Linked DNA regions of Hymenobacter swuensis DY53. The protein of the gene in region 2 interacts with the protein of the main gene of each other region in a pairwise test. Links are inferred from orthologs where the notes say so. Each region holds a gene or a part of one and is shown on either strand. Other genes may lie near its edges.

Region 1 (3,019 bases), 2.9 Mb from region 2 along the record:
TCCATCGGGTTCGACAGCGTGGAGTGCTGCCGCAGAATATTGAGCCGTAGCTGGTTGGGCCACCAGTCGCGGTTGCGGGTGCCACTACCGGCCGTCTGCTTCAACTGTCCTCCCATAACCGGGCACTTGGCTATGGAGGTGTCGTTCATGAAGTATTCTGTGGTGTTGTTTTCGGGGGCATGCCCCTTTTGTTCGTGCGCCATAAGGTTGTTTGGGATGGTTTTGAACGTAACGCTGAGTAAGACGCTTGCTGACCAGTTTTCCGTACGCTGACGGCAACTGATACGACTCCATTACAAGCCCCAACCAGGGCTGTTTGTTGTCGAGCTCAAAAGTAGCAAACGACACCCAGATAAGAATCATTCTTATCTAGAAAGACAAAATATAGTTGGTAGCGGGCCCGGCCCGGCAGCTGCAAGCTGTCGGACCGGTTGAAGCCAGCTGATGCTGTTCCGTCGTAGATCAGGTGTCAGCACGCGACGAACGGCCCGACAGCTTCAACAGCCGCCGGACCGGGGACCGAAAAACGCGAAACGCCCCGCTGGAAGCTCGTAGCTTCCGGCGGGGCGTTTCAACTGGTAAAGTCAGCAGGCTACATTTCAGCCAGCATTTCCCAACGGTCGTTGAGCTGGGCCAGCTCTTTCTTCACCTGCTCGAACTTGAGGGTGGCATCCTTCAGCTGGGCGGCGTTCTGGTAAATCTGGGGGTCGGCCAGCTGGGCCTCGTATTGGGCCAGCTCCTTTTCCCGCTCGTCAATCTTCTTTTCTACCTCGGCCAGCTCTTTGAGGGCTTTTTTCTGGTCGGGTGAGGGCGTTTTGGCGGGCGCGGCTTCCACTTTCTTTTCTTCCTTGGGCAGCGGCTTGGGAGCCGAAGGCGAGGGCAGACCGGCCTTCTTGGCGGCCTTTTCCCGGTCCTCCTGCCATTGCTCATACTCGGCGTAGGTGCCGGGGTATTCCTTCAGCTGGTAATCCTCAATGTACCAGATCTTGTTGGCCACGTTCTCCACGAAGAACCGGTCGTGACTAATCACGATATAGGTGCCCTGATACTGGTCGAGCGCCTGAATCAGGATGTTCACCGACTGCATATCCAGGTGGTTGGTCGGTTCGTCGAGCAGCAGAAAGTTAGCTTCCGAAATCAGGGTTTTGGCCAAGGCCACGCGGCTTTTTTCGCCGCCCGAAAGCACCTTAATTTTCTTGTACACCTCGTCGCCGGTGAACAGGAACGAACCCAAAACAGAGCGAAGCTCCATCTCGGAGCGCCGCGAGCCGGCCTCCACCATTTCCTGCAGAATCTCGTTTTCGATGCGCAGGCTTTCCAGCTGGTGCTGGGCGTAGAACGACATGATGACGTTGTGACCCAGCTGGTGGTTGCCGTTGGTAGGCGCCTCGGAGCCGGCCACCAGACGCATCAGCGTAGATTTGCCCTTGCCGTTGGCCCCGATGAGGGCAATTTTGTCGCCCCGCTCGATGTGCACGTGTGTGTCGCGGAAGATGATTTTCTCGCCGTATTTCTTGCCTACGTGCTCCATACGCAGGATATGGCGGCCGGGCGTCACGGTGAAGTTAAACTTGATGTTCACCTTGGCGTCGTCGGCGGCCACGTCCTCAATGCGCTCCAACTTATCCAGGGCTTTCACGCGGCTCTGGGCCTGCTTGGCTTTGCTGGCCTTGGCCTTGAACCGCTCAATAAACCGCTCGGCCTGCTTGATCTGGGCCTGCTGGTTCTCGAACGCACCCTTCTGAATGGCATTGCGCTCTTCTTTTTCTTCGAGGTAGAACGAGTAGTTGCCGGCGTAGGGTACCAGCTTGCCGCCCGTCACTTCCACGGTGGTGTTGGTGGTACGGTCCAGGAATTCCCGGTCGTGGCTCACGATGATAACGGCGCCTTCGTAGCCGGCCAGATAGTTCTCAATCCACTTGATACTCGGTAAGTCCAGGTGGTTGGTCGGTTCATCGAGTAGCAGCAGAGAAGGCTGCTGGAGTAGGATTTTGGCCAGCATCACGCGCATGCGCCAGCCGCCCGAAAACAGCTTCAGGGGCCGCTGCAGCTCCTCGGTGGTAAAGCCCAGACCCTCCAGAATCTCTTCGGTGCGGGCCTGCATGGTGTAGCCGCCCAGCGCCTCGAAGCGTTCCTGCAGATCGGCCAGCTTCTCCACCAAATCGTCGGTGTAGTTGGTTTCGAATTCCAGCAGCACCTCGTCAATCTTCTTCTGGATATCCAGCGCCTCACCAAAGGCCTGCATGGCCACAATCAGGATGGATTCGTGGGAGTCGTAGCTCAGCAAATCCTGGTTGAGGAAGCCTAGGCTCACGTCCTTGCTCATCGAGATACTGCCGCCGTCGGGCTTGTATTCGCCTACCAGAATGCGCAGCAGCGTGGATTTGCCCCGGCCGTTCAGCCCGATCAGGCCAATCTTATCCTTGGGTTTGATGTGGAGGCTGGCCTTGTCGTAGAGGGTACGGGAGCCGAAATGGAAGTCGAGGTCGGTAATGGAAATCATCCTACTTTGCGGGGCTTGAAGCCGCAAAGGTACGGGTTTACCCACAGAGGTCGGCACTCTACATTCACCTCCTTCCCGCTACTTACTACCTCATTACCTCACTTAATTCACGAGGCCCTTCTATGAAGTATATTCTACTCGCCCTAAGCGTGTATCTATTTTGCAGTTGCGAATCTGAGGTCAGCAAGTACAAAAGAACTGCTATTCGATTACCCGCAAGCAGGGAATTGTATACGTCTGGTGAAGCCGTCGATACATTAGCCAGCCCATTGGATTCAGTTAGTGACTATTTACCCCGTGATATCACTCAACAACTAGAATCTATCCTATCCAGCTATGTGGACGGAGATATCAAACGCGTCTATACATTCAAAGAGAAAACGTATCCGTTCGGTGATGAGGCCACAACGTTTGTGGCCAGTGCGGTCGTCATCAACCCCCGGAAAAACATTGATTTTATTGGTCTGTACAGAAACGAAAACGTCGATTTTTTCACTGAGATCCGCGCGTTTAAGG
Region 2 (3,510 bases):
CTTTGTCGGATTCCAGCTCGGCCAGAATCTCGTCGCGCTTCACGGTGTCACCGTCGGCTTTCAGCCACTTGGCAATGGTTACTTCGGTGATGGACTCGCCGACGGCGGGGATTTTAATTTCCAGACCCATAAGTGGGAGTTTTGAAGGGTTTCGGTGGGGAATGTCGGGGAAGTTGTCATTCCGACGCGAGAGGAATCTGGGTGAAGCCGTTGTCCGTTTTCACTCAGATTCCTCGCGCTGCTCGGAATGACCCAGGACTAGTCCTGCTTCTTGGCTACTTCGGCGGTGGCTTTGATGTTATCGTCGGCCACGGCTTCCTTGGGCTTGTCGAAGGCGCGGGCCACGAGGTCCTTCTGCTCCTTCACGTGCACCTTGTTGTAGCCGGTAGCCGGCGAGGCCGAGGGCTTGCGCGAAATCACGTCTTCCAGCTCGCGGCGCATGAAGCGCAGCAGGTAGTTCCAGTAGCCCATGTTCTCGGGCTCTTCCTGCACCCAGTACACCTTAGCTTTAGGGTACTTGGCCAGCTCGGCGTCGAGCTGCTTTTTGGGGAAGGGATGCAGCTGCTCCAGGCGCACAATGGCCACGTCGGTGCGGCCCGACTGCTGCTGCTCGTCCAGCAAATCAAAGTACACTTTACCCGAGCACAGCAGCACGCGCTTCACCTTCTTGGCGTCGGCGTACACGTCGCCGAGCACCTCGCGGAAGTGGCCGGAGGTGAACTCCTCCACCGGCGACACGCACAGCGGGTGGCGCAGCATCGACTTCGGCGACATCACTACCAGCGGCTTGCGGAACTCCCAGGTCAGCTGGCGGCGCAGCGCATGGAAGAAGTTAGCCGGCGTGGTCATGTTGGCCACGATGATGTTGTTTTCGGCGGCCAGCTGCAGGAACCGCTCGGGGCGGGCGTTGGAGTGCTCCGGGCCCTGGCCTTCGTAGCCGTGGGGCAGCTGCAGCACCACACCGTTCATGCGCTGCCACTTGCTTTCACTGCTCACAATGAACTGGTCAATCATGGTCTGGGCGCCGTTGGCGAAGTCGCCGAACTGGGCTTCCCAGATTACCAGGGCCGTGGGGTTGGCCATGGCGTAGCCGAATTCAAAGCCCAGCACCGCGTATTCGCTCAGCAGCGAGTTGTAGATGCTCAGCTTCTCCTGGCCTTCGCCGATGTAGTTCAGCGAGTTATACGGGGCCGAGGTTTCGGCGTCGTGCAACACGGCGTGGCGGTGCGAGAACGTGCCGCGCTGCACGTCCTGGCCGCTTACGCGCACAATGTGCTTCTCATCGAGCAGGGAGCCGTAGGCCAGCAGCTCGCCGGCGGCCCAGTTCAGCATGCGCGTCTCGAAGAACATCTTCTTGCGCTCCTCCATCAGCTTTTCAATCTGCTTCAGGGGGCGGAAGCCTTCGGGCAGCGTGGTCAGAGCCTTGCCTACTTTGGCCACCACTTCCTCGCTGATACCGGTTTCCGGCGACTTCTCGAAGTCCTCGGGCTTGCTGCGGCGCAGGCTGCGCCACTCGTTTTCGAGGGCCTGGTAGTTGTAGGGCAGCGGCTTCTGCTTCACCATATCCAGGCGGGCCTGCAGGGTGTCGCGGAACTCCTTGTCCATCTGCTGGGCCAACTGCGCGTCCACGTCGCCGCGCTGTACCAGCATGGCGTTGTACACCTCGCGGGGGTTCTGGTGCTTGCTGATGAGGTTGTAGAGCGTGGGCTGGGTGAACTTGGGCTCGTCCGACTCGTTGTGGCCATGGCGGCGGTAGCACACCATATCAATGAAGATATCGGCGTGGAACTGCTGACGGTACTCGGTGGCGAGACGCACGGCAAATACCACGGCCTCGGGGTCGTCGCCGTTCACGTGCAGCACCGGCGCGTCGATGATCTTTGCGAGGTCGGTGCTGTAAATTGAAGAGCGGGCGTCCTCGAAATCGGTGGTGAAGCCCACCTGGTTGTTAATCACGAAGTGCAGCGTGCCGCCGGTGCGGTAGCCTTCCAGCAGTGACATCTGGGTCAGCTCGTAGCCGATGCCCTGGCCAGCCAGCGCCGCGTCGCCGTGAATTAGGATGGGCAGAATCTGGTGGTAGTCGCCACCGTACTGGTGCTCAATCTTGGCGCGCACGAAGCCTTCCACCACCGGGTTCACCGCCTCCAGGTGGGAGGGGTTGGGGGCCAGCTTCAGGTTCACTTTCTTACCACCTTCCGTTTCCACCTCCGACGAATAGCCCATGTGGTACTTCACGTCGCCGTCGCCCATGGTTAGGTCCGGTACGGCCGTTCCCTCGAATTCTGAGAAAATCTGCTCGTAGGTTTTGCCCATGATGTTGGCCAGCACGTTCAGGCGGCCGCGGTGGGCCATGCCAATCATCACCTCCTGCACGCCCAGCTCCGAGGCCTTGTTAATAATAGCATCGAGGGCCGGGATGGTGGTTTCGCCGCCTTCCAGCGAGAAGCGCTTCTGGCCCAGGAACTTCGTGTGCAGGAAGTTCTCGAACACCACGGCCTCGTTTAGCTTCTTGAGGATGCGCTTCTTGTACTCCACGCCAGGGTTGAAGCTCAGCGAGTCCTTCTCCACCTTCTCGCGGAACCAATCGAGTACCTGCGGGTCGCGGATGTACATGTACTCGAAGCCGATGGTGCGGGTGTACACCTTCTGCAAAGCGGCCACAATCTCGCGCAGCGTGGCTTCCGAGCCCAAGCCCAGCACTTCGCCGTTCTTGAATTTGGTATCGAGGTCGGCGTCGCTCAGGCCGAAGTCGGCAATGTTGAGGCGGGCCTTACGGTCCTTCCGCTCGCGCACCGGGTTGGTTTTGGCCACCAAATGGCCGCGGCTGCGGTAGGCGTGAATGAGGTTGCGTACCTGCGTTTCCTTGTCGGCCGCCACCGTATCCACAGCCCGGACGGCGCCGGCCTGGTTGGTGCTGGCCGAGGTGGTCAGTACGCCTTCGCCATCGGCCTGCGGCATCCCGTCTTCGGGGTACTGCTGGGCGAAGTCGAAGCCTTCAAAGAATTTCTGCCAGCTCGCATCCACCGACTGCGGGTCGGCCTTATAAGACTGGTACAGGTTGTCGAGGTAGTCGCCGTGGGCGTTGGCGATATAAGAGTTGGCGTCCATGCGGTGGGAGCTGGTGGTGTCAGGGGGTAAAGGTAAATAGCCTGATCAGGAAGTAAAAACTGATATGCGCATGTACAAATAAACCTGTTAGTCAATTAGATAATTCTCCCTGCGTTTCTTACACAGGTACCGATGTCCAATCTATCAAATAAATACAAAAGCCGCTCCCGTTGAATTGGAACGGCTTTCGCTGAAGTAGTAGCGCGAACTTTGCAGTTCGCGCCCCCGAACGACTACCGTTGCTACGGCGCGGGGACGCGAACTACAAAGTTCGCGCTACTGCTTGCGGTGCTACTTCAATGCCATCTTGAAGATGTAGTAGGGTTGGTCCTGTTGGCCGATACCCTTGTTCCAGGTGGCGGTTTTGTGGATGGCCGAGGTGGTCACGTACAGCATTTTGCC

What was found.
Region 1: the proteins of HSW_RS20215 (region 2) and HSW_RS07950 interact in binary tests that used the Escherichia coli proteins (3 or more experiments, as listed by UniProt). The link is inferred for Hymenobacter swuensis DY53 from one-to-one orthologs.

Annotation. Positions count from the first base shown.
Region 1 is NZ_CP007145.1:1,509,431-1,512,449, reverse strand. The notes cover bases 49-2,991. They hold HSW_RS07950 (ABC-F family ATP-binding cassette domain-containing protein), read right to left. Parts: upstream 2,504-2,991; coding sequence 593-2,503; downstream 49-592. Other genes in these bases: HSW_RS07945 (hypothetical protein), read left to right, coding at 2,626-2,991; katG (catalase/peroxidase HPI), read right to left, coding at 49-149. In the rest of the region: more of katG, read right to left, coding at 1-48; more of HSW_RS07945, read left to right, coding at 2,992-3,019. UniProt on the Escherichia coli protein: Genetic data indicate it may be involved in ribosome assembly or function.
Region 2 is NZ_CP007145.1:4,402,289-4,405,798, forward strand. What follows is about bases 59-3,492. They hold HSW_RS20215 (2-oxoglutarate dehydrogenase E1 component), read right to left. Parts: upstream 3,109-3,492; coding sequence 259-3,108; downstream 59-258. Other genes in these bases: odhB (2-oxoglutarate dehydrogenase complex dihydrolipoyllysine-residue succinyltransferase), read right to left, coding at 59-130; HSW_RS20220 (SMP-30/gluconolactonase/LRE family protein), read right to left, coding at 3,400-3,492. Also shown: more of odhB, read right to left, coding at 1-58; more of HSW_RS20220, read right to left, coding at 3,493-3,510. UniProt on the Escherichia coli protein: E1 component of the 2-oxoglutarate dehydrogenase (OGDH) complex which catalyzes the decarboxylation of 2-oxoglutarate, the first step in the conversion of 2-oxoglutarate to succinyl-CoA and CO(2).